One region of the Streptococcus sp. VTCC 12886 genome, then DNA from elsewhere that is predicted to be linked to it. Evidence: riboswitches for the same ligand, from Rfam matches in the RefSeq annotation. Region 1 holds a riboswitch; the other holds the start of a gene.
What was found. Region 1 has a riboswitch for thiamine pyrophosphate ahead of ACPC57_RS03745 (HAD family hydrolase). Riboswitches for the same ligand answer to the same signal wherever they lie in the genome.
Positions count from the first base shown of each region.

Region 2: another riboswitch for thiamine pyrophosphate. It lies ahead of thiT (energy-coupled thiamine transporter ThiT); the one in region 1 lies ahead of ACPC57_RS03745 (HAD family hydrolase).

Region 1 covers NZ_JBMVJB010000008.1:36,261-51,433, reverse strand. The annotation lists gene hflX (GTPase HflX) at 1-720, opposite strand, end outside; gene miaA (tRNA (adenosine(37)-N6)-dimethylallyltransferase MiaA) at 713-1,597, opposite strand; gene ACPC57_RS03790 (DUF3042 family protein) at 1,666-1,836, shown strand; gene ACPC57_RS03785 (MFS transporter) at 1,912-3,078, opposite strand; gene ACPC57_RS03780 (cobalamin-independent methionine synthase II family protein) at 3,281-4,429, shown strand; gene ACPC57_RS03775 (CPBP family intramembrane glutamic endopeptidase) at 4,494-4,910, opposite strand; gene ACPC57_RS03770 (hypothetical protein) at 4,965-5,255, opposite strand; gene ACPC57_RS03765 (YjjG family noncanonical pyrimidine nucleotidase) at 5,308-5,991, opposite strand; gene thiE (thiamine phosphate synthase) at 6,671-7,315, opposite strand; gene thiM (hydroxyethylthiazole kinase) at 7,308-8,093, opposite strand; gene thiD (bifunctional hydroxymethylpyrimidine kinase/phosphomethylpyrimidine kinase) at 8,098-8,895, opposite strand; gene ACPC57_RS03745 (HAD family hydrolase) at 8,892-9,539, opposite strand; TPP riboswitch at 9,875-9,964, opposite strand; gene pcrA (DNA helicase PcrA) at 10,027-12,306, opposite strand; gene nox (H2O-forming NADH oxidase) at 12,604-13,971, opposite strand; gene ACPC57_RS03730 (ATP cone domain-containing protein) at 14,144-14,482, opposite strand; gene pepF (oligoendopeptidase F) at 14,610-15,173, shown strand, end outside.
Region 2 covers NZ_JBMVJB010000006.1:15,625-30,797, reverse strand. The annotation lists gene ACPC57_RS02955 (YdbC family protein) at 1-14, shown strand, start outside; gene ACPC57_RS02950 (biotin transporter BioY) at 26-565, opposite strand; gene ACPC57_RS02945 (cyclase family protein) at 769-1,506, shown strand; gene gorA (glutathione-disulfide reductase) at 1,556-2,905, opposite strand; gene ACPC57_RS02935 (efflux RND transporter periplasmic adaptor subunit) at 3,124-4,287, shown strand; gene ACPC57_RS02930 (ABC transporter ATP-binding protein) at 4,268-4,963, shown strand; gene ACPC57_RS02925 (ABC transporter permease) at 4,964-6,217, shown strand; gene ACPC57_RS02920 (LLM class flavin-dependent oxidoreductase) at 6,346-7,410, shown strand; gene lysS (lysine--tRNA ligase) at 7,849-9,339, opposite strand; gene ACPC57_RS02910 (histidine phosphatase family protein) at 9,441-10,067, opposite strand; gene ACPC57_RS02905 (aminoacyl-tRNA deacylase) at 10,064-10,549, opposite strand; gene ACPC57_RS02900 (DUF368 domain-containing protein) at 10,549-11,391, opposite strand; gene thiT (energy-coupled thiamine transporter ThiT) at 11,495-12,043, opposite strand; TPP riboswitch at 12,102-12,198, opposite strand; gene ACPC57_RS02890 (glycoside hydrolase family 25 protein) at 12,222-13,067, opposite strand; gene ACPC57_RS02885 (hypothetical protein) at 13,206-13,697, shown strand; gene ACPC57_RS02880 (DUF4430 domain-containing protein) at 13,694-14,059, shown strand; gene ftsW (cell division peptidoglycan polymerase FtsW) at 14,203-15,173, shown strand, end outside.

The sequences.
Region 1 (15,173 bases):
AATCTGCTTGGTCGTGGCATCAAGTGTGGCAAAAAGTTCATCTGCCTCATACTGTCTCTTGTCCGTCATGGCATTCATGATAGTAGACTTACCAGCATTGGTATAGCCAATCAAGCCAATCTTGAAAACGCCTGATTGCAGACGGCGTTCACGTACAGTCGCTCGGTTCTTCTCTACCATTTTGAGTTGGCGTTCGATATCGTGAATCTGGTTGCGAATGCTCCGACGGTTGAGCTCCAACTGGCTTTCACCTGGTCCACGAGAGCCGATACCACCTGCCTGACGGCTGAGCATGATACCTTGTCCAACCAAGCGTGGCAACATATACTTGAGCTGGGCTAGGTGGACCTGTAACTTCCCTTCGTGACTCTGTGCCCGCATGGCAAAAATATCCAAAATCAACTGCATCCGATCGATGACCTTGACACCTAAAATCTCTTCCAAATTAACATTCTGACGGGGCGTCAGCCGGTTATTGACAATGACGGTATCAATCTCGTCAGCTTCGACCATCTGGGCAATTTCATCCAATTTTCCTGAGCCAACAAAGGTCTTGCTGTCGTATTTTTCACGTTTTTGAGTGTAGACTCCCTTGACCAGAGCACCAGCCGTCTTAGCAAGACTTGCCAACTCCTCCATGGACATGTCAAAATTGTCTGTCTGCTGTAATTCCACTCCAACCAGGAGGGCACGTTCTTGTTCTTTCTTCGTTTCAATCATTTAAAAATTCCTCCACGGCGGTGAAAATCTGCAACTTGTAATCTGGCTCGCCTACTGAATAAAAGGGAACCTGCATCCGATTTTTGAACCAGGTCAATTGTCGTTTGGCAAAGCGGCGACTATTTTGCTTGACCTTATCAACTGCTTCTTCTAGGCTGATTTGACCTGCTAAGTAAGGAAAAAACTCCTTGTAGCCAATTCCCATAGCAGCTTGGGCTTCTGGGTGTTCTTGGTAGAGCCAGCTAACTTCATCTAGTAAGCCCGCCACCATCATCTTATCCACTCGCTGATTGATGCGGTCGTAAAGAACCTGCCTGTCATCCGTCAGGCAGATGTAAAGAGGCTCATATTCTGACTCTGTATTTTCTAAGTTTTTGCCAAATTTTTTTAATTCTAACCCACGAATCAATCGCCGACGGCTGTTTCCCTCGAACATCAAACCTGCCTGCTCTGCCATTGTTTCCAAAACCTCGTCAGACAAGCAGTCGAGTTCCGCCCGATAAGCAAGAACTTGTTCCTGGTCAACCTGCCCGCCCAGATGGTAGCCTTCAAGCAGACTTTGGATGTAAAGACCTGTCCCACCCACGATAATAGGCAACTTGCCACGACTAGTAATGTCTGCAATTAGGGATCTGGCTTCTGCTACAAATTCATAAGCCGAATAGCCCTCGTTCACATCTCGGACATCAATCAAGTGATGAACCGCCACAGCCTGCTCTTCAGGGCTAGCTTTTGCCGTCCCGATATCTAGTTTACGATAGACTTGCTGGCTATCACCGCTGATAATTTCTCCATTGTAGCGCTGGGCCAAGTCTATGCCAAGGGCAGTTTTTCCTACCGCTGTCGGTCCAATGACCACAATAACTTTAGTTTTCATCTTTTTCCTTGAAAATATTTTGTTTTTTCGCTAAAATCTATTATAACATAAGTAAAGGAGAATTCACTATGGCTAAAGGTTTTGGCAAAGGTTTCTTGACAGGTATTCTTTCTACAGTCGCTCTTGCAGCAGGCGCAGTCTTCACCGTTCATAAAACAATCATTGAACCAGAAGAAAAGAAAGAAGCTTTCATTGAGGAAAATCGTAAAAAAGCTGCACGTAAACGTGTAGCACACTAAAAAGCTGGGAAATATCCAGCTTTTTTTGTTTTTATTATATCCCAAAATGAACAAGTGAATTGTGGGAAAATGTGACTAAATGATGATATCTTCTTTCTCAATCAGTACAATCGTCCACATCATCACCAAGGTTACAGTAGCCAATGATAGAATCAAGGGTAACCAACTACCAAAAATTGGAAAACTATATCCTAAGAGAACTGGACCAAATGCTGCGATTAAGTAGCCACCTGTTTGTACCATACCTGATAAGCGAGCCGTTGCCTGACTGTTACTGCTTTTCATAGTAAAGCTGAGCATCATATATGGGAAGAGTGATGCATTGGAAACACTGAGTACGATATGAATAATTGTCCAAGCAAAAAAGTTTTTTGGAGTGATTACCATAAGGGCCAAGCCAATTAATGTAATCAAAGAGATGAGGAGCATGATGTTCCTGCGAGATTCTTTCGTCTGACGCGAAAGTAGAGTTGTAATGATTGAAGACATTGGTATGGCAGCCAAGTTATAAATTCCAGACATCAACCCTGCTTCTGCTTTTGAAAATCCAATAGATTGCGAAATGGTTGGTAACCAAGTGACTTCAGTGTAGAACAAGACGGATTGCAACCCACCAAAAATAAGAAAGGCAATGGCAGCCTTATTTTTCCATAGAGAACTTGTTTTCTCTGATTGGTTGCCAGTAACAAATATATGATTGTTCTTCACATTTGGTAACCAGATAAGTAAAGCTAAGAGGATGACTCCGGTGATTAAATAAATAAAAAATTTCCAAGAAGTAGCTGAAACAATTGGTACTGCAACCATTGACGCGACTGTTCCAGAAATCCCCATCAGAGTAATGTAGATGGTTGTATAAAGCCCAATCTTATGCGGGAAATTAGCAGCAACTAAGCTTGGCAACAAGACATTAATAAATGCGATACTAGCTCCGATCATCATCGTACCGATGAAAAGTGTTTGGAGGTTGAATACCCTCAATCCAGAACCAATAACCATAATCACAAGTACAATGGCCATTAGACGTTCCAAGCCAAATTTTGCTGCCATACGTGGCGCTATTGATGAGCATAGTGCAAACATGATCAAGGGAATCGAAGTTAAAATGCCGAGTGAACTCACTTCAACACCCAACCCAGATGCAATATCTGTAAGGACTGCTGGCAAAGCTGTAAAGGGTGCCCTCATCACCACACCCAACATCATAATCCCTAATAAAATAAAACTAAAGTGTTTTTTCATTCTTCTCCCCTAAACTTTTTCCAAACGTTCGGATTTCTGCAAAGAAAATTATACCATAGTTCTGCCCCCAGAAAAAGTATTTTAGAAATCTAAAAATGTGATATAGCGAACAACTATACCTTTTTACTCAAAATAACTATTTTTCAAATAAAGCAAACTGGGATAGAATTAGTTCAGTAATAAGTGAAAGAGAGATTTACAAATGACAACATCAAGATTTCAACTAGTGGGTTCCCTTCTACGTCCAGCAGAATTGCGTGACTACAAAACACAAATCGAACATAGAGATGATATCCATTATCCTTTTTATAATGACTTCTCTGGATATCAAGAAACTGAAACAGCAGCCATCGAATCAATCGTAAAGGAACAAAAAGAAAAAGGAATAGATATCCTAACTGACGGAGAATATTCTAAATCTATGTGGCACCTTGACTTTGTATGGGGCTTAAAAGGTATTGAACGGTATATTGCTGATCATGGATATACTTTTAAAGACCATGATGGCAGTCACTTTGAAACAAGAAAAGACATAGGTATCCGCATCACTGAAGAATTATCTGGTAAGAACCACCACTTTATTGAAATCTTTAAAAAAGTGAGTGAGCTAGCTGAAGATACGCAAACAAAATTGACTGTATGGGGCCCAGCTCATGCTTACACTGAACTTGCTGTTTTTAATGAATTGTATGGCGAAGGTCAAGTATATGCAACTGCCGATGATTTAAAAAACGGTCTCATTCAATCTTATAAAGAATTCCTTGATGACTACAAAACTGCTGGTGGCACCATTATTCAGTTCGACGACTGCCTTTGGGAACTTTTTGATGAAAGTAATCCTGCAAGTTTCTTTGCTGAAGGCAATGCAGGACTAGCTGATTTAGCAGATGCCTTTGTCAAAATAAATAATGAAGTCGTTGACTATGCACATTCACTTGGTCTTACTGTTTGGACACACAACTGCCGTGGTAACTACGAAAGTCGTCATGCCGCTGGTGGGACTTATGAGGCAATCGCTGAAAAATTCTTGCGTGATCAGCACTACGACCGCTTCTTCCTTGAATGGGATGATGAGCGTGCTGGTGATTTGAAAGCCTTAGAAAGCTTACGCGATAAAAACGCAGAAGTTGTTCTTGGACTTCTGTCAAGTAAGACAACCGATTTAGATGATGAAGAGCGTGTCTATAAACTCTTAGAAGAAGCAAGTAAAATCATCCCTAAAGAACGTCTTTACCTTTCTCACCAATGCGGTTTTGCTTCATGTGACTCTGGTAATGAATTGGCCATTCCACAACAATGGGCTAAAATCAAACAAGGTCAAGATATTGCAAGCAAATTCTGGAATGAATAATAAAAAATCCCATGGAACAAAGAGGAATTCCATGGGATTTTCATTATTCGAAGAATGCTATTTTCTACCCAATAAATAGTGACAAGAAGCTGGTACCAACCATATCTGCCAGAGCATGAGCTTGAAAGTAAGGTAGGAGATTATCATTTTTATTTTTATACATATAATAGTAAAACAAACCAAACGGCACACCTATTACTAAGGCTGAAACCAATCCTTGATAGGTATGGAATGAGGTTCGGACGATGGTTGAAAAAAGCAATACGAGCGAGCGTTTCTTTGTATCTGTACTTAACAATAAACCTAGGAAAAAGAATTCTTCGTAAAAGCCGTTAAACAAAGCATAAACAACTGTACTATAATCAACCGCTAAGAAGCGATGGATCACCGACATGATATCCTGATTATAATAAAGGAGATATCCTAGATAGTTATACCCTCCAGTAATCCCTAGAAGGTAAGAAAAGTCTGTAAATGCCAAGTCACCAATCTAACAAGTACCGATAAAAATCCGTGGTCCCCAGAGTAAAACTGTCTATTGTAATTTTACATTTAGTTGTTTGAAATCATAATTCCGAATCAGCAAATAAACCAAGGCAAACAAAAACAGTTTTCCTTGATTGACCAATGCCCACCAATTGTCTGCTGCGGTAAAGGATTGCACTCCATTTTCCACTACTTCTGTCGCAGACAAAGATACAATCCATTGCATGGTCGAGGTATAAATAGCATTGCCAAATAAAATTGCGGTCAGGACAAACACATCTGGCCAGTTTAATTCTATCAGTGATTTTTGGGGTCGAATAGCTTTCAATATTCTCTTCACACTTTCTCCTCTGATACATTTTTCTCAACCATTTAGATGGGTATAGTCGATTTTATAACATTTCTAGTAATCCTTGATAACTGTGAATTGTATAGGTCGGAATAGCCTTGCTGTTGTTTATCAGGTTAGAAGGATTATACCAAACAGTATCCATACCAGCATTATTCCCGCCTTGGATATCTGCAGTAAGGCTATCTCCAATCATCAATGCTTGTTCAAATTGAAAACCTGCAATCTGCTCTGCTATTTTTTCATAAAAATCCGCCGAAGGCTTTTGCGTCCCCATCTGTTCTGAAATAAATACTTCTTTGAAATAAGGTTGAATAGGTGAGTGCAACAAGCGATTTTCCTGAATATAGGTCACACCGTTGGTCGCCGCATAAATCTGATACCCACGCTTGGTCAACTCTTGCAACAGTTTATCCGCTCCTGCAAAAATTTGTCCCTGCTGTCCTATAAACTCTTGGTATCGCAAAGCCATCTCCTTCCCATCAACCTGACGACCAAAGTGAGCAAAGGTCCGTGAAAAACGAGTATTAATCAACTGTTTCTTTGTAATCAGACCTTTTTCTAAATCCTTCCACATGCCCTGGTTGAGCGGACGATAGACTTCTTTAAAAGCTTGAATATCCTCAACCTCCATCGAAGCCAAAAACTGTGTCAGAGCCACCTCCTCACCCCGACTAAAATCAAGAAGAGTATGGTCAAGATCGAATAATAAATGTTTGTAGTGCAATTGTGAACTCCTTTTAGTTATTGAGCATATTATATCACAGAATAGTACCAATTTTAGGAAATAAGGAAACACTGAAAACTTTGAAAATGAACAAAAATATTAATTACGGTGTTTTTATGATAATATTTTCGTATAGAATATGATGTTCTTATCTTATAACAAATAGTCCAGATGTAAAGTGAAATTAGTGATTAACTTTTTAATTTATTTAAAGCAATATTATACCTTAAAATTGTCACAGTATCTATCTGCCAATTGCGATACAAAGCATAGATTCAAAATTAATGATATTACTTCAACTCAAAAATTCTATACAAACACAAGTTACTTTTTTCACTGAAATTGAGATAGCTAATAAAAAATCTATGATTTTTCCATCACGTTCCTTTTACAATTACCTCCTTTTTAGTTTATCAGTTTAAAAATATAAATAGCTCTATAAATGTGACAAATCCACGTTTTGGAGCTTTTTTTAACTAATAAATTGTGTTGTGTATGAAATCTTTCCCTAACTTTTGAATATTTTCATATCTGCTGTTCAACTGGTCCAACTATACCTAATAAATATAGCAACTATACTCAGTAAATCACTCGTCCATGTTCGCAACTAACACAAAATGAGGATTCGAACCCTCTTTTTAATCTCCTGGCTATAATATATATCTTATTCTACAATAATTTAGACAGACATTGCTTGCATCCCATCCACCAATATCTTGGTTGCTTTGTAGGGGTCTTCAGCATGGGAAATGGCTGAGATAAGAGCTATGCCATCTGCACCTGCTTGGAGAATATCCTTGCAATCTTTAGCAGATAACCCTCCTATCGCAACCATAGGAATATCGGAATTGAGTCTCCTTAGTTGCTTTAATCCATCCATTCCAATTGCTGGACTAGCATCATCTTTAGATAAAGTGGGAAAAACAGGTCCGCTTCCGATATAATCTACTAGTTCAATAGGCGAATTGAGGTATTCTTCTTCTGTTCCAACTGATAGTCCAATTATTTTCCCTGGGAAGAGCTGTCTCGCTTCTACTACTGACAAATCTTCCTGACCAAGGTGTATTCCATCAGCATCAATTGCACATGCTAACTCAACATCATCATTAATGATTAATGGAACCTGATAGCGATGACACAGGTGTTGAACTTGTTTTGCCAACAGTAGTTTATCAGACCCTTTTAAACCTTGCTCACCTTTTTCACGAAATTGAAAACAAGTGATTCCTGCCTGCAATGCCTTTTCCAGTACATCCAAAAATTTGCCTTTTGGACAATCTGTCGTGCCACAAATAAAGTAAACTTGAAGGATTTTTCTATTCATAATGAATGACCTTTTTATTTTCCTCAACCTCTTCTGATTGGATTGCATAGAGGCTATTTATAAACTCAATCTGGAAGGTTCCTGGTAGTGAGGTTTTCTGCTCTGCCATTTCTCCAGCGATCGAATAAGCCGATAGGACCTCTTCCAAACAATCCAATAAAGAATCCTCATCAGCTAGGTGAATAGAGGCAGCCAGAACTGCTCCCAGTAGGCATCCTGTCCCTGTCACTAGGGTCATTAACTCACTACCGTTTTCCAAAATTCGAACCTGATGATTCACAGCGATAGCATCTTTTTTTCCTGTAATCACAACAGGAATTCCTAATTGTTGGTTGGCTCTGAGAGCTAGTTCACCAACATTGTCAATCTGAGCAGAATCTACCCCTTTCGTTTCAATACTTTCACCAATCAAGGCTGCAATTTCTCCTGCATTCCCACGAACGAGTGAAATAGTATGATGATGTAACAGATCCAAGGCAACTTTCTTGCGATAGGCACCAGCACCTGCCGCGACAGGATCTAAGACAGTAGGTACACCATATTTCTCAGCAATATCCAAGGCAGATTTGTATAGTTCCCAAGTTTCATTTGTCAAGGTTCCTGTATTAATCAATAAGCCTTTTGCATAGGGAAGTAGATCCTCCAAATCTTCTGGATACTCGCTCATCGCAGGGGAGGCACCGAGAGCAAGCAAGCCATTGGCTGTAAAATTTTTGACTACATCATTCGTAATACAAATGGTCAAGGGATTTTGACTACGTAATTTTTCCAAATACATCTAGTTACTCTCCTCTGTAGGTGGTATGATTAACAGGACCATTTCCATGACCCAATTCTGGAGCAGTCTGAATTGCTTCAGTAATAAATCGTTTGGCGGTTTCGACTGCTTGTACTACTGTCCGACCTTTCGCCAACTCTGCAGTAATGACTGCCGCATAGGTACAACCTGTACCATGGGTATGGTTCGTGGCAATGCGTGCTGCACTGATGACACTAATCTCACCATCTTCTAAAAATAAGTAGTCAGATGCCACCTTTGCCAAATGACCACCCTTAATGACCACATTTTTTACCCCAAGCTCTTTCCGGATCCAACGGCCCGCATTCATAATGTCATTTTCACTTTTCAGTGTTCTACCGACTAAAACTTCTGCTTCTGGTAGATTCGGTGTAATGATGGTAGCAAGGGGCAGTAATTTTGTTTTCAGCGCTTGGATTGCATCCTCTTCAATCAAACGGTCTCCACTCGTTGCGACCATAACAGGATCCAAAACATATGGACACTTCTGTTCAGAAAGATAGCTTGCGACGAGCTCTATGGTCTCGACTTGTGCTAACATTCCCGTTTTTATTGCATCTGGAACAATGTCCTGAAAAACACTTTTCAATTGTTCTTCTAAAATTTCCTGATCAAGATGACGAATTAGTTGCACCCCTTTGGTATTTTGAGCAACGACACTCGTCACGACTGCCATACCATAAACTGATCTAGCCTGAAAGCTCTTCAAATCAGCCATAATGCCTGCTCCGCCTGTTGGATCTGTTCCTGCTATTGATAATGCTACATGTAAAGATGTCATTTTCTATCCTCCAAAATTGGTATTAATTCACTTAATTGCTTGATGCTAACTATACCGATATTCTCAACAGAAAAAGGGGAATTTGGATGTTCTATATAAACTCCCGCTATTCCTAACTCATGTCCAATACGAAGATTGTTCTTATTATCCTCGACCATTACGATATTGGCTGGATCTATCCGTTCCTGATGTAGGATGAATTGGTAAAATTCCCTATTTTTATCACTCCCAAACAGATCCAAACTGCTATATAGTTTCACAAAATAGTTAGACAGATGATGGGATGACAATCCTAGTTCAGCCAGCTCCAGATAGTTTGAAGTGACTGCGTAAATGACTGCACCTTTTGCCTTCAATGTAGATAGGAGTTCATGCACACCTTCCACCAAGGAAATATCTCTATATAGTGATTGCAGTTGATTCATTTTTTGCCTTTCAAGTTCATTCTCATCTAAGGAATTCTCCACAAGTTGCAATAAATACGCGTTAACATCTTCCATTGGCATACGCCAAAGTTCTTCCCTTATCTGCTGGGTATACGGAACTCCGTGATGTTTCAAAATCCCTTGAACCACCTGGTCCCAGACCTCATAGGAATCAAAAATAACTCCATCAAGGTCAAGCCAAATGACCATTTTGTTCATCAATGTCTCCTTTCACTTTTTCTCGTTAGGAAATGTAAAATGAATCAGCTGAGACTATTTGTGAAAATATTCTTAATTGTATTAGATTTATCATCACTTTCGCCTTGCCGAACTCTACGAAAGTAACTTATTGCGCCTATCTTATTTCCAACCTAGAACAGCCTCTGGGCTGTTCTATCTACCTGCACTCAGTTCCTTTTTTCTGAAAACTCTTCATTCGACTATAAAAAAAACTCCATCTGATGGTTTATCAAATGGAGTTACACCTACGATGATTGATGTCCAGTAAATACAGTATCCTATATTAGAATACGAATATAATACTTGTCAACAAAATTTGTTGATACACATTTCCCTTCGACAGTCCTAACTGCATCAGGTTCGATGGGTATAATCTCAGCCTCTTGGCACCCCAAATGTTCTATTCAATTTTACAAAAATATTTTATCATATTTTCGAGCTTACTGCAATTGTTTTTTAACTAAATTTAATCTTCTTTACTTATCGGCGCTAAGCTAGCCAAGACTTTTTTGAGTCCCATGTCGGGGAAATTGATTTTGAGTTCTTGATTGCTGCCTGAACCTGATACTTCAAGGACTGTTCCGCGGCCCCATTTCTTATGGACTGCGATGTCACCAACTGACCAGTTGGTGCCCGAGCTTGACGATTGGTTGCTTGATGCGAAGGGCATACTGCCTCCGAGCTTGGCGGATGGTTGTACGGCTGCTTTTCGACTTTGTAGGGCTTGTTGCAAGCTCATGGCTTGTCCAAACTGTGTCGCTCTGCCATTGACATAAGAAGCCTTAAAGCTAGTATTAGCTGGACGAGCAAGCCCTTGGTAGTCAAGGAGGTCACTGGAAATTTCACGTATAAAGCGGCTAGGTTGGTTGTAATTACTGCGACCAAAAAGGAGGCGTGAATTAGCATTTGTCAGGTAGAGAGTCTGCTCAGCACGGGTGATGCCTACGTAAGCCAAACGACGTTCTTCTTCCAATTCGTCCTCTTCTTCTGCTGCACGGCTGAGCGGGAAGACATTTTCCTCCATACCAATCAGGAAGACTACAGGAAATTCCAGACCCTTAGCCGCATGAAGAGTCATGAGGGTCACTTCTGAAGATTCGCTATCGCCATCATCTGTGTCAGCAATCAATGCCAAATCAAGCAGGAAGCGCGTCAACCGATCCAGACCTGTCTCTTCTTCCTCAGCATCCTTTTCGTCAAATTTTTTAGTAACAGAAAGGAATTCCTGGATGTTTTCAATGCGAGCATTGGCTTCCAACGTATTTTGTGCTGCAAGGGCATCAATGTAGCCTGTCTCCTGTAAGACAGTTTCTACCACTTGAGTAACTGTTAAGCTGTCCAGTTGATTACGGAGCTTATAAAGAAGATTGGCTAGGTCAAAGACCGCCTGTGCAGCCTTGCCTTTGATTGGTGACAGAATAATATCTTGTGATGCTTCCAGCAAGGACATGCCATGACTGGTCGCAAAATCACGTATCTTTTCAACCGTACCGGGGCCAACCCCACGCTTTGGCTCATTGACAATGCGTTCATAAGAGATATTATCTGATGGGTTGGCAATGAGGTTCAAGTAGGAAATGACATCCCGAATTTCCTTACGGCTGTAGAACTTAGTACCGCCAACCATTGTGTAAGGGATATTGGACTTGAGCAGAGCTTCTTCAATGGTACGGGATTGAGCATTGGTCCGGTAGAGAACTGCAAAATCCTTATAGGCCTTGCCTTCTCGGTGCAACTGGTCGATCTGACTCGCTACAAATATTGCCTCGTCATTTTCATCCCGAGCACGATAATAGGTAATCAAATCCCCTTGGGCATTCTGTGTCCAGAGTTTTTTCGGACGGCGATTGCGATTGTTTTCTATCACTTCATTTGCTGCCTGCAAGACGTTCTTGGTCGAACGATAGTTTTCCTCCAAAAGCACGACCTTGCTCTCTGGATAATCCTTTTCAAAGTCCAGGATATTTTGCATATCCGCACCACGCCAACCATAGATAGACTGGTCCGCATCTCCGACCACGCAGATATTCTTGAAACGAGATGCCAGGAGCTTAACTAATTGGTACTGGGCATGGTTGGTATCCTGGTACTCGTCGACATGGATGTACTGGAATTTCTGCTGGTAATAGGTCAGGACCTCTGGATTTTGGTCAAAAAGGCGGAGCGTCAACATGATCAAATCATCAAAGTCAACGGCCTCTGACTGTCTTAGCTCCTTTTGATAAGCCGTGTAGCATTTAGCAACAATCTGCGTATATAGATCGCCTGCCTGGGCTTCAAATGCCTTGTCATCAATCAAATCGTTTTTGGCATTAGAAATGGTTCCCAGGATAGAACGTTCACTCCACTTTTTCGGATCTAAATTAAGATTTTTCAAAATCCGTTTCATAAGGGTGCGTTGCTCACCTGGATCGACAATCGTAAAATTGCGATTATAACCAATATGGTCAGCATCACGACGCAAAATCCGTACGCACATGGAGTGGAAGGTAGCTATCAAACAATCTTGAGTAGCAGGATTGAGAGCATAGGCCCGCTCCTTCATCTCACGCGCCGCTTTATTCGTAAAGGTAATAGCTAAGATATTCCAAGGATTGACCATTTTTTCTTCAATCAAATAAGCGATACGGTGAGTCAGAACTCGCGTCTTACCCGAACCAGCCCCTGCCATAATCAATAGCGGTCCTTCTGTCGTCTGCACCGCTTCTGCCTGTCTGTCATTCATTCCGTTTAATAATGGGTTCATTTTCTCATACTTTCTTAGAACTTGTATTTACAAGTAATTTACTTTCAAATAGAAGATCGTTTATAGCTAATCAAGGTATTTTTTTGAGGAAATACCGACTGTATTTTTGGAAAAACAAACAATGAATAGCTGAAAAACTAGCCTTAGATGGAAGTACTACACTGTGAATACAGGTTCGTTATAATCATACCCTCCATTATACCAAAAAAACTCTAGATAGGCAGTCGACAACGTGAGAACCACCGCCCAAAAAAGCCCAGAGAACATCTCTGAGCCATATTTATCAACTTAAATTGATTATTCAGCACCCAAGGCAGCTACTGTGATGTAGTTGTAAGGTTTGTTGAAGTGTGGCAAGAAGAACAAGTCTGTCAATGCCAATTTTTCGATTGTTACACCTTCTTGGATTGCCAATGAGAAGAGGTGGATACCCAATGAAATATCTTCACGAGCAGCCATTTGTGCACCAAGAACACGACGTGAATCTTTATCGTAAACAATCTTGAGAGTTACAGGGAAATTACCATGTTCAATGAATTCTGGTTTTTGGTTATCAGTAACTTCAGTAACTGCTGCGTTAAAGCCAAGACGAGTAGCTTTTTCAAGTGTCAAACCTGTTGATACAAGGTTTAATCCATAGATAGAGATACCGTTAGAACCTTGTACACCGATACCTTCAAGGTCAGTGCCACAGATGTTGTGAGCTGCTACGATACCAGTACGTACCGCGTTTGAAGCCAATGCGATGTAGCTTGTGTCGCCAGTAGCATTGTCGTAAATTGTTGCACAGTCACCAATAGCGTAAACGCCTGGGATTGAAGTTTCTTGGCGTTTGTTTACAAGGAAGGCACCATTGCGGAAGCGCTCAATTCCTTCACCTGCAAATGCAGTGTTTGGACGGAAACCAACTGCCAAGATAACCATGTCAACATCGTATTCGTTCTTGTCTGTGATAATTTTTTCAACTTTGCCATCACCAGCAACTTCTTTAACAGTTTCACCGAAAGCAAGTTTGATACCATTGTCTTCCAAGTTTTTAGCCATAAGGTCTGACAAGTCGCGGTCATAGTAACCAGCTAAACATGTATCAACAACATCGATAAGGACTACTTCTTTACCTTTACGTTGGAACGCTTCCGCAAGCTCAACACCAATATAACCAGCACCTACAACTGCTACACGATTGATATCTTTGTTTTTCAATTTTTCGATAACATCAGCTGAGTTTTGGTACAATTTAACAAATTGCAAGTTTTCAAGAGTTGCTTCAAATTCAAGAGAACCTTCTTTAATTTCAGCGCCTTTGATTGGTGGCAAGATAGGTTGTGAACCAGTTGCGAGAAGAAGTTTGTCAAATGATTCAACATGTTCTTGACCATTTACAAGCGCAGTAACTGTTTTAGCATCATAGTCAATATTTGTAACAGGTGACTCCAAATAAACTGTAGCTCCCAAACTCTCCAACTCTTCTTTGTTTGAGTAGAAAAGTCCTTCTGGACCAGCAATTTGCTCACCAATCCATAAAGCCATTCCACAACCCAAGAATGAAATGTTTGAGTTTTGGTCAAATACAACGATTTCATTTTCTTGACCATATTTTGTTAACATAGTTTTGATTGCGGCAGTACCAGCGTGGTTAGCACCAACAACAACGATTTTAGACATAGTAAAATCTCACTTTCGAAAATATATTTTTTTACAAATTATATTATACAATATGAATGTTACCGATTTCAAAGAATATGCTCAGAATATCACATTTTTTAAATTTAATTGATTATTGCCAAAATAGGTATTGATTGATATGCAAAAAACCTAGATTCCTCTAGGTCTTAGCTTAACGTACTTGTTCAAAACGCAAATGCACAATAATCTTATCAGCATAACCATTACGTTCCAAATCACGTTGTAAACGATAAGAAATATAATGTTCTGCGATTGAGATATAACCCGCATCAAGCAAACGATGTTCAACCTGAGATTGAACCATACTAATGGTAGGTCGCTCTGTATGAGCTTCTTCCAAGTCAAGAACAACTTTTTTGGTTACCTGAGCAAGATTCTTGCGCCAAGTTTCATCAATAACATAAACTGTTTGGGCTGCCTTGAGAATAGCTTGATAAATTTTTTCTGGATCAAATTCAACAATTTCTCCGCTACGTTTAATGACTTGCATAAAAGCTCCTTTCTGGTTTTCAGTAAACCCTTTCATACTTATATTATCTAGGTTTTTCACGGTTTTGTCAAGTTTCTTTTTTCATTCTGTGATATAATGTCAATATTACAACATAAAGGAGAATACCATGTCTACTGCAATGCCAAAGCGTCATGAAATTGACGTTCAACTTACTTGGAATACCAATCTGATTTTTCCAGATAATCAGGCCTATAAAAATGCCTTGGCAACCTATAAAAAACAAGTTGAGAATTTTGAAGCAAGTTACAAAGGGAAATTAACAACACTTGAGACCATTGTGGCAGCTCTAAAAGAATATGAAGGCTTAGCTATTTTAGAGAGTAAATTATCACACTACGCTTTCCTACCCCTTGAAGTTGATAAAATGAACACCGAGTTAGCCAGTTTGTCAAATGACTTTGACTTGACAATTGCCTACACAATTCCAAAATTGTCTTTCTTACCTACAGAACTGAGTTTACTAGACCAAGATGTATTGGAAAGTGTGATTACTGACCAACCTCAGTGGAAATCATACATCCAAAATATTATTCGTCAAAAACCATACCAGCTTCATCCTTTACAAGAAGAGCTTCTTGCAAACTTTGCACCAACATTTAGTCAGCCTTATAACAATTACGGTGTGACCAAGTTTGAAGATATGACTTTTGATAGTTTTGAAGCCAATGGT
Region 2 (15,173 bases), on a different contig from region 1:
TTGCCAATAAATAAACGAATGAAGCCTACGCGAAGAAGGCTTCATTTTTTGTGATCGGTTGTAATAAGCGGTGGCAGATGGTTACCAGTGCAATTTTTGCTAAATCAGGAAGAATAAATGGAAGAACAGTCCAAGCAATGGTGTCAGACCAAGTAGCACCAGATACTATTTTAAAAATAAGTACTCCAGGAAAAAAGCATGCTACAGATCCAAGTAAACAAGCTAGGAATACATTTACTGAGGATGAATTTGCCTTGGTAGCCATTGAGGTTAATCCTGCATAAAGTAGGAAGCCCCAGAGGAATCCAGCTGTTGGACCCACCAGTGCAGCAAATCCACCAGAAAAACCAGCAAAAACAGGCAAACCAATAGCGCCAAGTACTAGATATAATCCAACGCTTGCAAGGGCATCTTTAGGTTTGTAAAGACAAGCAACCAAGCCAATAGCTAATGTTTGGAGAGTAAATGGAACTGGGCCAATAGATAAACTAATTTGCGAAAGTGCAGCAATCAAAGCTGTTCCGATAGCGATATAAACAAGTGATCTTGTTGATGTTTTGGTCATTTTGTTATCCCCTTTATTTTTTATGGTTAACAAAATTATAGTGAGAATCTAAAAGAAAGTCAATGGAATTTCATCGGCTGTAACAGCAATATAGTTTTTCTTTATATCTAAGTATACAAAATTAATATAAGTAAAAACATATTTATTAATATTATTTTACTTTTTGTTGTGTTACAATTCTAAAAAAGAAAGCGAGATTCCTTATGACCGAATTACTTGATATTTATCGTATCCTAAAGTCAAAAAAGTGGGTTGATCTTACTCATCAGATTGATGAAGCAAGTCCACATTTTCCAGCTCTACCAGCTTTAGAAAAACGACCAATTTTTACACATAAAGACGGATTCTTTGTTCAGCAATTTACAGTAGTCGGACAATATGGAACGCACATTGATGCTCCAGTTCATTTTGTTGAAGGTGCCCGTTATCTTGATGAAATTGATTTGAAAGATTTCCTACTTCCTCTTTATGTCATTGATAAGTCGGATGCGGTGGCAGCTAATCATGATTATGAGATTACGAAACAAGATATTTTAGACTTTGAGGCTGTCTATGGCGCTATTGCACCAGATTCATTTATTGCTTTTCGTTCCGACTGGTCAAAACGTTGGCCTAGCCAAGATGCAATTCGAAACTTAGATGAACAGGGTATTCAACACACACCAGGTTGGAGTCACGAAGCTTTGGAATATCTGATTGAAGAGCGTCATGTGAAAGCAGTGGGGCATGAAACATTAGATACTGACTCAGGTGCTTTAGCTACTAAAAATAATGGAAATCTAGTGGAGGAATACTACCTCTTGTCCAAAGATATTTACCAATTGGAAGTACTGACTAACCTTGATCAGGTGCCAGCCTCAGGTGCCTTGATTTCAATTGCCTTTCCACATTGGGAGAAAGCATCCGGTTCACCAGTGCGTGCTGTAGCTATTTTACCTTAAGAAAAAATCCAGACACGGATCAAATCTTCCTTGTCTGGATTTTTTTGAATTAACGCATGGTAACAAATTCTTCTGATCCTGTAGGGTGAATTGCAACAACAGCATCAAATTCTTCTTTTGTAGCCCCCATTTTGATAGCCACTGCAAACCCTTGAATCATTTCATCAACACCATATCCGATACCATGTAAACCAACAACCTGCTCGTTTTCTCCAGCGGTTACTAATTTGAATTTCGCCATTTGTCGATGTTTTCCTAGGGCAGTGTACATAGAGGTAAAGGCTGATGTATAAACTTTTACATTATCTTTTCCGTATTGGGAAATTGCTTCGTCTTCAGTTAGACCAACAGTTCCGATTGCTGGATGAGAAAAGACAACGGTTGGAATAGTATTGTAATCCATCTTAGCAGTTGGTTTATTATTAAACAGACGTTCTGCCAGAAGGCGACCGGCCTTGATGGCTACAGGTGTCAATTCTTTTTCACCAGTTACATCACCGAGGGCATAAATGCCGGAAATACCAGTCTCCTGAAATTCATTGACTGCAATATGCCCAGATGGAGTGAGTTGAACACCGGTTGCTTCAAGATTGAGCTTATCTACATTTGGTTTACGGCCGATAGCCCAGAGAACTTGCTGAGCAACATGGCTACTACCGTCTTCAAAATGAATTTGGATGTGACCATCCTGTGTTTTTTCAAGGCTAATAGGTGTTTTTCCAGTATGGAGTGGGAGATTGGTCCGATTCATTTCTTCCATTAATGCCTCGACAATATAGGTATCAAAACTCCGAAGCGGACGGTTTCCTCGAACAAATAGGTCTGTTTGAACACCTAGTCCATGAAGGAGTCCAGCCATTTCAACAGCAATATAACCAGCTCCTAATATCGCTACTGAAGATGGTAATTCTTCCCAAGCAAAGACATCATCGGATACGATTCCCAACTCACTCCCTGGTATTGATGGTACATCAGGCCTAGCGCCTGTAGCGATGACAATATGTTTGGCACGTATCAATTCGCCATTAACTTCAACAGTTTGATTATCCACAAAACGTGCGAAACCGTTGATTACTTCTACTCCATTCTTATTAAAAGTATTACCATAGGATATGCGTGAACGTTCAATATAGGCCTCACGATTTTTTCGTAAGGTAGAGAAATCAAAGGTGACTTCTTGACTAGTAAAGCCATATTCTGGGCCATAGTTTTGAATGGCCTCTGCTATTTGAGATCCGTACCACATAATCTTTTTAGGGACACAGCCAAGATTGACACAGGTACCTCCTAGGTAACTAGCCTCAATGACTGCAGCCTTGGCACCATACATTGCAGCACGGTTCATTGTTGCAATACCTCCGCTACCTCCACCAATAGAAATAATATCGAATTCTTTCATGAATATCCTCCCAACTCAATTGTTTTACTACATCCATTGTAACGTTTTTGTGAGTGTCAATCAAAAATTCACTACGGATTTCTTACAAAAGTGTAAGTGGGCATATCTTCACTTTTTTGTAAAATAATTAGGAGAACACTTGCATAAATTGATGTATTGGTGTATTATATGTTTAACACAAAATAAGTATGTTTTTCATAAACTAAAAGGAGAGATCTATGTTAAAGTCAAAAAAGGCTAAAATTGCTTTATTTTCTGGATTGGGTGTTGCAGCTGTTGCACTCGTTGGAGGAGCATTACTGTACTCAGGTGTCATGGGTGGGTCGACTGTTGGTGATGAAACGATGCCTACAAGTTTGAGTTATCAAGTCGTTCAAGAGGGTTCAATTGCTTCATCTACCCTATTGACTGGTGTGGTTTCAGCTGCTGAGGAACAATATGTTTATTACGACCCTTCTAAGGGCGACATTAGTGAGATTCTAGTTGAGCCAGGTAGCCAAGTTGAAGCAGGAACAGCTCTACTTCGTTACGACAGTACAGAACTACAATCTGCTCTTGATTCAGCTGTTCGTGCACGAGATAAGGTTGGGCGTCAAATTGATGAGTTGCAACGGAATTATCAAACTGTAACCGTTCCAGCTGATGCTACAACAGGCGAAGACACTCAGTCAACTTCCCAACAATCATATGATTCACAGCTAGCTGATCTTAATGATGCCTATGCCGATGCACAGGCGGCTGTTGATAAAGCTTACACAGCAGTTTTAGAGGCGACAGTAACCAGTACAGTTTCAGGAACCGTGGTCGAAGTGAATAAATCTGTTTCTAAAAATGCAACAGGTAGTCAAACAGTCATTCACATCGTGAATCAAGCAAGTCTACAAGTAAAAGGCAACTTAACTGAGTATGATTTGGCAAATATCGCTACTGATCAAGCAGTCAAATTGACTACAAAAGTATATCCAGACCAAACTTGGGATGGGAAAATTTCCTATATTTCAAATTATCCTGCGACAGACCAAGAAGCTAGTGCAGTTGCCGGTGCAACAAGGGGAACTGGTGCAAAATATCCTTTCAAGGTTGCTATAACTAGTGAAGTTGGGGATTTGAAACTAGGGTTCACTGTGAGTATTGAAGTAGTGAATACAAGCAAAAATATATTAGTTCCTGTGACAGCAGTTGTTTATGAGGAAGATAAGACATTTGTTTGGACAATTGTAGATGGGAAGGCTAAAAAAGTAGAAGTTACTTTAGGAAATGCTGATGCGATAAATCAGGAAGTGCAAACAGGATTGGCAGTTGGAGATCATGTCATTTCAAACCCAACATTGGACTTAGAAGATGGAAAAGAGGTAGAAGCCTATGAAGAACCAGCTAATTAAGCTGACTAATATCAATAAGTCCTATAGAAATGGTGATCAAGAACTCCGGGTCCTTAAAGATATTGACTTAGAGGTAGAAGAAGGTGAATTTCTAGCGATTATGGGGCCTTCGGGCTCTGGTAAATCCACTTTAATGAACATAATAGGTTTATTAGATCGCTCTAGTTCAGGCAATTATTGGTTGGAGGGGGAGGAAGTTAGTCAGTTATCTGAGAAAAAATTAGCTTCAGTTCGAAATGATCAAATCGGCTTTGTCTTTCAACAATTCTTCTTGTTGTCTAAATTAAATGCATTACAAAATGTTGAATTACCGTTGATATATGCAGGTGTTCCCTCTGCAAAACGAAAAAAATTGGCCAAGCAATACCTGGAGAAGGTCGAATTGGCAGAACGTATGACCCACTTACCGTCTGAATTATCAGGTGGTCAAAAACAGCGGGTAGCTATTGCGCGTGCCTTAGTAAATACTCCTGCGATTATTCTTGCTGATGAACCAACAGGTGCTTTGGATACGAAGACCGGTCAGCAGATTATGGAATTATTAATAGAACTCAATAATGAAGGTAAGACAATCATTATGGTAACTCATGAACCTGAAATCGCTGCATATGCGAAACGAACAATTGTTTTACGAGACGGTGTCATTACTGAAGATAGACGTAGAGAGGAGATTTAAATGGAAAATTGGAAATTTGCCTTAAAATCAATCCTCGCACATAAAATGCGTTCTTTACTGACCATGTTGGGGATTATTATTGGTGTGGCAGCTGTTGTTGTTATCGTTGCCTTGGGAACTGGTATGAGTAAGAGTATTGAAAAAGCTCTTGCTGGTGACAAAAATAATGTTGAAGTCTACTTTATGCCATACACCGAATCGGATGAAAGTTCCTCAATGGGAATTTTTGGTAGTATTGGTGGTGGTGAAATGTCAATGGAAGAAGAACCTGATTTGACAGATGCGATGCTTCAGGGCTTATTAGAAATTGATGGGATTAGTAATTACTATATTAGTTTATCAAATACTACTGAAGTGTCTGCAGGAAGTAAGAAAGCTGATAATGTCTTTATAAATGGTGTAAGTCAATCCTATTTTGATGTGAAAGAGTTAGAGATATTGGCTGGTAGAAAGTTTATGCCAAATGATTATTCTCGATATTCGCGCATTATGATGTTAGATGTCAATTTAGCTGAAAAACTTTTTGGTAGTATGGATGCAGCCCTTAACCAGACGGTTAGTGTAAATCAAAACGTTTACCTTGTCGTTGGTGTCTATACAGATCCACAAGCTGGTTCAGCCCTTTACGGAATGAAATCTGGTGGGAATGCCATTATGACCAACACTCAATTGGCTACCGAAATGGGAGTAAATGAGAATCGAGGTCTATATCTTCACGTAGATGATGTTAGTCGTGCAGGGGAAGTTGGTCAAGCAGCAGCAGATTATTTAACGAAAGTTACTGGCTTAAAAGAAGCAAGATATGACATTTATGATATGTCAGCTATGCTGGATTCCTTTAGAAGTGAAATGGCTGGTGTCACAATGTTTATTGGTGCAGTTGCAGGGATCTCTTTGCTTGTTGGTGGTATTGGTGTCATGAACATTATGTTGGTTTCCGTCACTGAGCGAACTCGTGAAATTGGTCTCCGAAAAGCACTAGGAGCAACCCGAGGAAATATTCTCCTGCAATTCTTGATTGAAGCGATGGTGCTGACTACTCTGGGGGGAGCGATCGGTTTAGCTATTGCCCAAACTATCGTGTTTATTCTCAACGCTACAAAGGTGATGGGGGAAAATATGACGGCAGAAATCTCCATACCAGTTGTACTTGGTAGCTTGGCCTTTTCTGCGGTTGTTGGTATAGTATTTGGAGTATTACCAGCCAATAAAGCTTCGAAACTTGATCCGATTGAAGCTCTGCGTTATGAGTAATACAACAGGAACGATTAGGTTATCCTAGTCGTTTTTCTTTTTTGAGCAAATCAATTGACTATATCACTAATTAGAGATAAAATAAACGCATCAATTAAGAAAATAATGAGTTCAAAGGAGAACACATCATGATAGAATTAGGTATTTCAACATTTGGCGAAACAACTCCATTAGAAAAAACTGGCGAGACTTACAGCCATGTCGAGCGGATACGCCAACTAGTCAAAGAAATAGAGCTAGCAGATGCGGTGGGGCTTGATGTATATGGGATTGGGGAGCATCACCGAGAAGATTTTGCGGTTTCTGCACCTGAGATTGTGCTGGCAGCTGGTGCCGTCAATACCAAGCAGATCAAGCTAACATCGGCAGTTTCTATCCTTTCCTCCATGGACCCTGTGAGACTATACCAGCAATATGCCACAATCGATGCTTTATCAAATGGCAGAGCAGAGATTATGGCTGGTCGTGGTTCCTTTACGGAGTCTTTTCCCTTGTTTGGCTATGACCTCTATGACTATGAAGAACTCTTCGATGAAAAGTTGGATATGCTTTTGGAAATTGACAAGGAAACAAATCTCAAGTGGGATGGGCATTTCACTCAGTCCGTCGATAATAAGCCGGTCTATCCACGTCCTGTTCAGGAAGATTTTCCAATTTGGGTCGCAACTGGAGGCAATGTAGAATCTACTATCAAGATTGCAAAGAAAGGCCTGCCTATTGTGTATGCAGTCATTGGTGCAGGTGCTCATCGCTTTAAACCTTTGGTGGATGCCTATCGTAAGGTAGCCCGAAACTCAGGCCACGATCCGAAGAAGACCAAGGTAGCAGCCCATTCTTGGGGTTGGATAGCTGATGACCATGACAAAGCAGTAGAAGATTATTTCCATCCTACTAAAGTTGTGACCAATAATATTGCAAAAAACCGTCCACATTGGAGCGAAATGACAAAGGCGCAATATCTCTACTCCCTTACAGATGAGGGGGCGACCATCGTCGGAAATCCAACACATGTTGCAGCTAAAATCATTAAGACCATTGAAACACTTGACTTGGACCGTTTCTTCCTCCATCTCCCAATCGGATCAATGCCACATGAGGATGTCCTCCATGCCATCGAACTCTATGGAAAAGAAGTTGCGCCAATTGTCCGAGATTATTTTGCTAAGAAAGAAGAGAATCAGTCTCAAGACTGATGAGATAGTTGATAAGATGAGCTATACTATTATCAATCCTAAATATTTTTCATAATCTCCTTAAAAGCTTGGTCAGTTGGCTAGGCTTTTTTTGCATGCAAAAACACTCTCGGAATTGCCAAGAGTGTTTTACGTAACTGTGTTAAACAGTTTGTTATTTTTACTTCATTATCGGGAGTGATAAGGTCTGGTAGATCTTGTCAGCTAATCTTCTATTTCATGGTCGGGAGTGATGAGGTCTAGTAGACCTTTTCAGCCAATCGCTAAGAAACTGGAAAGCGATTGGTATTTCCTAGTGGCAACAATACAAGAAGGATACTGTCGCTTACTTCATTGTAGGGAGTGAGAAGGTCTGGTAGACCTTCTCAGCCAATCGCCAAGAAACTGGAAAGCGATTGAAATATCCTAGTGAAGACAATACAAGAAGGATACTTTCGCTTACTTCATTGTAGGGAATAACAACACATCTCGAATAGTAGTAGTATCTGTCAAGAGCATGCAGAGTCGGTCGATACCGATTCCGAGGCCACCTGTTGGTGGCATACCGTACTCTAGGGCTTCGATGTAGTCGTAGTCAACGCCTGTCGCTTCGTCGTCACCCAATTCTTTGGCTTTGGCTTGGGTTTCAAAGCGTTCCAATTGGTCGATTGGGTCGTTCAATTCGGTAAAGGCATTTCCGTATTCCTTGGTCATGATGAAGAGCTCAAAGCGATCCGTAAAGCGTGGATCTTCATCGTTTTTCTTAGCCAATGGGGAAACAGCTACTGGATGGCCGTAGACAAAGGTTGGTTGGATTAATGTTTCCTCTACGAATTCTTCAAAGAAGCTGTTGATAATTTGTCCTACCTCTGTGTGGTGTTTTTCTACAGTAACGTTGTGTTCATTTGCCAGGGCGATAGCTTCTTCTAAGCTCATTTCCTGCCAGAAGTCCACACCGGTTTGTTCCTTAATAGCATCGACGATGTGGATACGCTTGAATGGCTCGTGGATAGCAATTTCAGTTCCTTGATAGGTTACAGGACCGTCGCCGACAACTGCCTTAGCGGTATGTTGGATAATACCCTCGGTCAAGTCCATAATGTCTTGGTAGTCAGCGTAGGCTTGGTAAACCTCGATAGAAGTGAATTCTGGGTTGTGGGTCGCATCCATTCCTTCATTACGGAAGATACGGCCAATTTCATAAACGCGTTCCATACCACCGACAATTAGGCGCTTGAGGTGAAGTTCCGTTGCGATACGAAGTACCATATCAATGTTTTGGGCATTGTGGTGGGTGATGAATGGACGAGCCGCGGCACCACCAGCTTCATTATGAAGGACAGGTGTTTCAACTTCTAAGAAACCAAGTCCATCAAGGTAACGACGGATTTCTGAAATGATTTTTGAACGTGTTACAAAGCGTTCAAAACTTTCGCGATTGGTAATTAAGTCTAAATATCGTTTTCGGTAGCGAGTTTCAACGTCAGTCAAACCATGGAATTTTTCTGGCAACGGGCGGAGCGCTTTAGACAAGTGAGTTAATTTACGAGCATGAATGGTCAATTCACCAACATTAGTCTTCATGACATCACCTTCGACACCAACAAAGTCTCCAAGGTCTGCTTTTTTGAAGATTTCATAGTTTTCTTCGCCAACGTCATCCTTACGAACGTAAATCTGAATTTGTCCTTCGCGGTCTTGGATATGAGCAAAACCTGCTTTACCCTTACCGCGTTTGGTCATAATCCGACCTGCAATGGTTGCAGTTTGTGCCAATTCTTCCAACTCTTCTTTGTCTTTATCTTCATATTGTGCTTTCAATTCAGCAGAGTTAGTAGAACGGTCAAAACGTTTACCGAATGGGTCAATACCCTGTTCAGCCAATGCCGTCATTTTTTCACGACGGACAATCTGTTGGTCATTTAGTTCTTCAAAATGTTCAGTTGACATAAAAAATTCATTCCTCCAAAGTCTGTTCCTTCTATTTTATCATAGAAGAGGTAAAAAATCAGCATAAATTACGAGTAGAATGGGAAAAACAGCAGAAAAATCTACTGTTTTTCTTGATAACTAGTGTCATTCCAAACCAGTTCGGTAAAGTTTTCAAAATCATCTGTCTCTAAAATGGTTACAGATGCATTGTCTAAACCACCTCGATGGCGTAAGAGCGCTGGTGGATAGCCTAACAGGGTTCGGATTGAAGCTGTTAGAATAGCTCCGTGGCTTACGACAAGTATCGTTTGATCTGTCTCGTGAATAGATTCTTTCAAAGTAGTGATGAAGCGTGAAGTAGCTTGTGAAACAGTCTCCCCTTCGAACATATCTGCTCGGAAGATGGCCGCATTCTGTTTAAATGCATGGTACTGCTTGGGATAGATATCGCGGAAAAGTCCAATTTTTGTTCCTTCCAATCGACCGAAATTCCATTCTCGAAAACCAGCTTTTGTTTCTACTGATTTACAGTAATGGTTCAGGTCAGCAATTCGCTCGGCTGTGATATGGGCTCTTTGTAAATCGCTAGAGTAAATCTTGTCAAAAGGAACGGTAGCTAAATATTCCCCAAGTGATTCTAAATCAAGGAAAGATTCCTCCAAAAGCTTAGAATCTCCAGAGTAGCCTTGAAAGCGTCCCTCAAGATTCCACTCGGTTTTACCGTGACGGACAAAATAGACTTTCACTCGTTTCTCCCTTCAATAATATCTGCAAAATTAGCTTTCACGAAATCAGCTAATACCTGACTGTCAATTCGAATCGACCGACCAATTTCACCAGCTGAAACAATCATCTTGCCTTTTTCAAGTGCAGATTGATCGATATAGATTGGAAAATTGTGTTTTTGACGAATGCCCACGGGGTTGTTTGCACCATGTATGTAGCCTGTTGTTTTTTCCAAATCTTTTTGAGAGATCATACTGACTTTTTTATTGCCAGAAATTTTAGCCAGTTTCTTTTCAGATAGGTGCTCAGTGATTGGGACAATTCCAATAACCGGCCCTGTTTTATCTCCAGTCAGTGCTAGGGTTTTATAAATATCGTTTTCTTCAATACCTTGTGGAAGTTGACCTTCAAGAGCATTTAAAACAAGGCTATCATGATCGATCTTAGCCTTGTCTAAAATTTGGTCAACCAAGGTTTTCTTTATTTTGACCTTTTTTGCCATTATTTATATTTTTCCTCTAATTTGCTCATCCAAAGTCCCAACCATACTCCCAGGACAAACAGAACAAGTGCAGCAATCCATGTAATAAAGTTTGCTCCAGCATAGGAGATGGATTCTTTGTTGCTAGCCTGTGGAATCAAAATTAAGAGAGTAGATGATGAGACGATACCAATTATAAAGTGATAAACTCGTGAGTGGTAGACTTTAAGAGCATGATCCATTGCTTTTGAGAAGGCAACCATTGCAAGGACTCCACCAATTGCGATAGGTAGGAAAGTTCCAAATAGATCAAGTGATTTGAAACCATTGAGCATTGGTGTGTAAATTCCTAAAATCAATAGCAAGTTTGAAGGGCTGAGTCCGGGAACAAGTACGCCTAATGCAATCAAGGCACCTGCCAATACAAAACTTGCGAAGTTTGCTGGAAGTGTTCCGACAAGATCACTCAAGTTGTAGAGTAAGAGTCCAGAAATGATGAAGGCACCAAACAACCAAGCCAAATCAATACGGTCCCGTTTGCTTTTCTGAGTCGATTCTTTTAGTAAGCTAGGAATCGTACCAACAATTGCACCTGCAAATGCCCATAAAACAGGAACTTGGAAATGTTGTAAGAGGTATTCAACAGGGAAAGAGAAGAGGGCAATTCCCAAGATTCCACCGATCCCTACAGGAACAAAGTAGAGAAAGTTTTCTTTGAAATCTTTTCGAATATTTGCTAAAAAGCCTATTAATCGTTCGTAAATCCCGAGGATTGCAGCTAGTACGCCCCCAGAAACACCTGGTAAGATAAAGCCAAGGGCAATAATCATACCTTTAATTATTCTTGATATCCAAGAAGCCATGTTGTCCTCCAAAATGTATTTATAATGTTCTCATTATAGCATAAAACCAGTGAAAATCATTAAAAAGAACGCCTGTTAGAGCACTCTAACAGGCATTATCTATTTAACCACGAAAGAAATTTGGTCTTGCTTTATAAAGGAGAATTAGTAAAATGCAAGCAATTGCTGTTGAAGGAAGTATATAGCTGATATTGTAGGTAAAGGAATAAATCCAAACGGGTGTGTCAGCAGGAGCGTAGTCAGCATAGAAGATAATTCCTGCTAAAAAATTGGCAAAAAACCTTAAGCTAGCACCTAAAAAACTAGCTGACATTATCGTAATTGATGCCTTGGATAATGTCGTGTTCCTATGTAGAGTTGGTGCAAATAATCCTGCAATACCAATTCCTGCGTAAGCTAGTACATAATCAAGAAAAACTTGAAAAACATTTAAAAAGTAACCGCCATAAAATAATTGTATTGTCCCGACTATTAAGCCAGATAAGATGCCTACTAACCAACCGTGGCGGAGAGAAAGAAGTAGAATAGGAAGCATGACTAAGGATACCGATCCACCCTGTGGCATAGTAAAAAGTGGGAGTTTATCAAAGACAAGAGCAATGGCAGAAAAGATAGCTATCTCAGTGAGAACATGTAATTTGGATTGTGACATAAAAAGAATCCTTTGTATATAGTAGGCAAAGGAGTGTTTATAGCGAAGTAGAATATCGTTCTATAAATCACACAATTCCTACGCTAGTGTTAACTAGATCAGGTTCGAGGATTTCGCATATTGCGATCTCAGCCGAAGCACTCCTTTGTGTATATGTAATTAGTAAAATTGTATCATTTTATTCTGGTGTTGTAAATAGTTTTCGATAAACTTCATTTGGATCTTTCAAAGTAGTAATAATATTTAAATCGAGATAATTCTCGAATCCATTCACATAGCCTCGAGAGGTATATTGATGGAGGTCATAGTCCAAATCAGTACTTGGTGCAGCATTGTAGTAGCCAGAATCAACGCCATAGGTGGGAATCCATACAGCATCAAATTTATCAACATTGATACTGTGATCTTCCATAAAATAGATGCCGACATAAATACCAATGTTTTTAGCACCGAGAGATTCTAATTCTTGTCTGAAAGCCTCGACACCACCATTCATATCATCCATGGTATGTTCTTCAACATCCAACCAATAAAAGGTGGGGTTGTATTTATTGGCTGCTTCGTAAAAACTACGAGCTTCCTCTTTCATACTATCAATACTATTCCCAGTAACGTAGGCGTAAACAGCAACAGGGATATTTCTAGCCTGAAATTCTTTAATGTGGGTATCAAATGCTTTATCTAAACCATTTTCATCAGTAGCGGTGTTTTCATTCTTCGTATGGGAGCCACTTTGAATCCGAACGATTGCTCCCGAAATATTTTGACTAAGTGTATCATAATCAATCTCAGATGGACGTTGCCATGCTGAGACGTCGATAATAGGTTTCATTTCAAGAGCATTGGTAATATAGTAGCTTGAACTAGGAATTGTCTCAATTGATGTTGGATTAGTATTTGACTGTGTAATAGTAGTTTCTTTACCGGCGGTCGCTCTGTTACCATACACACCAGAAATAAAAATGATGGCAAAAAAGGTCAGGAAGAAACCGATAACAACGATTGGTTTTAATTTCTTTCTCATCAAACCAATTTTACCCTAAATCATTGGAAAAATCAAAAAAATTAGTTTGAAGATAGATTGTATTCAAAGGATTTTCTTGACTTATAGACAGGAAAACGATAGGCTAATATTTAGAACAAAATGAGATAGGTGGAAGAGGTGTACTCAACAAAAAAATTAACCCGATTGGTTGTTTTATCAGCGCTAGCAATTGTTTTTAGAATAGTATTTGGAGCATTTCCCAACATAAAACCTTTAACAGCTATTTTTTTAGTGAGTCTTTCCCATTTTACCTTATTTGAAGGATGGATTTTGATGGGGCTGACAATGATTGGTAGTGGTTTATTGTTTGGTTTTGGTGTCGTTGTTCTATGGCAGGTTCTCAGTTTTGGTCTCGTCCAGTTGATTTGGTGGATTTTGATTCGCCCTCAAATCTTAAAAGAGAGAATTCCGTTATGGCTGCAGAGCCTAGTAGCTGGTTGCTTTGTTTTTGTTTATGGCATGTCCATTAGTTTGCTCACTGCAATTCAATTCGGAATTCATCCGATAATCTATTGGTTAAATGGAATAGTTTTTGATTGTCTACACATGATCTCTACCGTATTATTTTATCCCATCATCCATCATATTTTTAGGAGATTTTACAAATGAAAAAAATTAGTATTTTACTCACTCTTTTCTTGACCTTTTTGTTGGGGGCTTGTGCAAATACATCGTCCCAGACATCCGGGTCTACAATTGATATCACATTACAAATTACAAATAAAGATCAGGTGAATCGTCAAAAAGTAACGGCAAATCAAGGTGATAACGTGATGAATATTTTAAAAGCTCACCATGACATTGAAGAAGACAATGGTTTAATAACCAAGATTGACGGCATCAGTCAAGATACCAGTACCAATACCTATTGGATGTATAAGGTTAATGGAAAGTTAGCTGAAAAAGGCGCAAATGACCTAAAGGTGTCTGACGGAGATGAGATTGAGTTCTATCTTGAAACGTTTGAATAATTCATAATGGCTTCGGCCATTTTATTATTCAATTCAATAGTCTGGTTCCGAATTTTTACTGTTTATCTTATAGAAAGTGATAAGTATTTTTATACAAAGTATGCTATAATAATAAGCATACTCCAGAAAAGGTTGGAATATAAATGAAAATTGATAAGCGGCACTTGTTGAATTATTCTATACTCATTCCCTACTTTATTTTATCGATAATAGGGTTGGTTATGGTCTACTCAACAACTAGTGCCACACAGATTATTAATGGGGGAAATCCATTTAGAACGGTGATTAACCAAGCGGCCTTTTGGGTTGTTAGCTTGATTGCGATTTATACGATTTATCGTATGAAACTTAGTTTTTTGCGGAAAAAAGCAGTTATCTATTCCGTTATCTTTATTGAAGTTGTTCTACTTGCTATTTCTCGTTTGTTTACTCCCATAAATGGGGCGCATGGTTGGATACCAGTTCCTGGTATAGGTAGTCTCCAACCAGCTGAATATTTGAAGTTGATTATCATTTGGTATTTGGCACATGAATTTGCTAAGAAACAATCTGATATTCGGACATATGATTACCTGTCTTTGATTAAGGGAAGATGGATTCCAAGAGAGTTTACAGATTGGAGAGTTATTAGCCTTCTACTTCTTGGATTGGTTGCCACTCTGCCGGATTTGGGAAATGCTACAATTATCACCCTGATTATTGTTGTTATGATTAGTGTAAGTGGCATCGCTTATCGATGGTTCTCAACCGCTTTGATAGGAATTGTTGCTGCTTCCGGAGTTGTACTTGGGACCATTCGTATTCTTGGATTAGAAACTGTTGAGAAAATTCCACTTTTTGGTTATATAGCTCGACGGTTTGCAGCTTATTTCGATCCCTTTGGTAATGCTACCAGTTCAGGCTTGCAATTAACTCATTCATACTATGCGATGAGTAATGGTGGTTGGCTTGGGCTTGGCTTAGGAAACTCAATTGAGAAAAAAGGCTATCTGCCTGAGGCTCATACAGACTTTGCCTTTTCTATTGTCATAGAAGAACTTGGTTTTGTAGGAGCAAGTCTCATTTTGGCTATACTATTCTTTTTGATTGTCCGCATCATTGTAGTTGGTGTTCG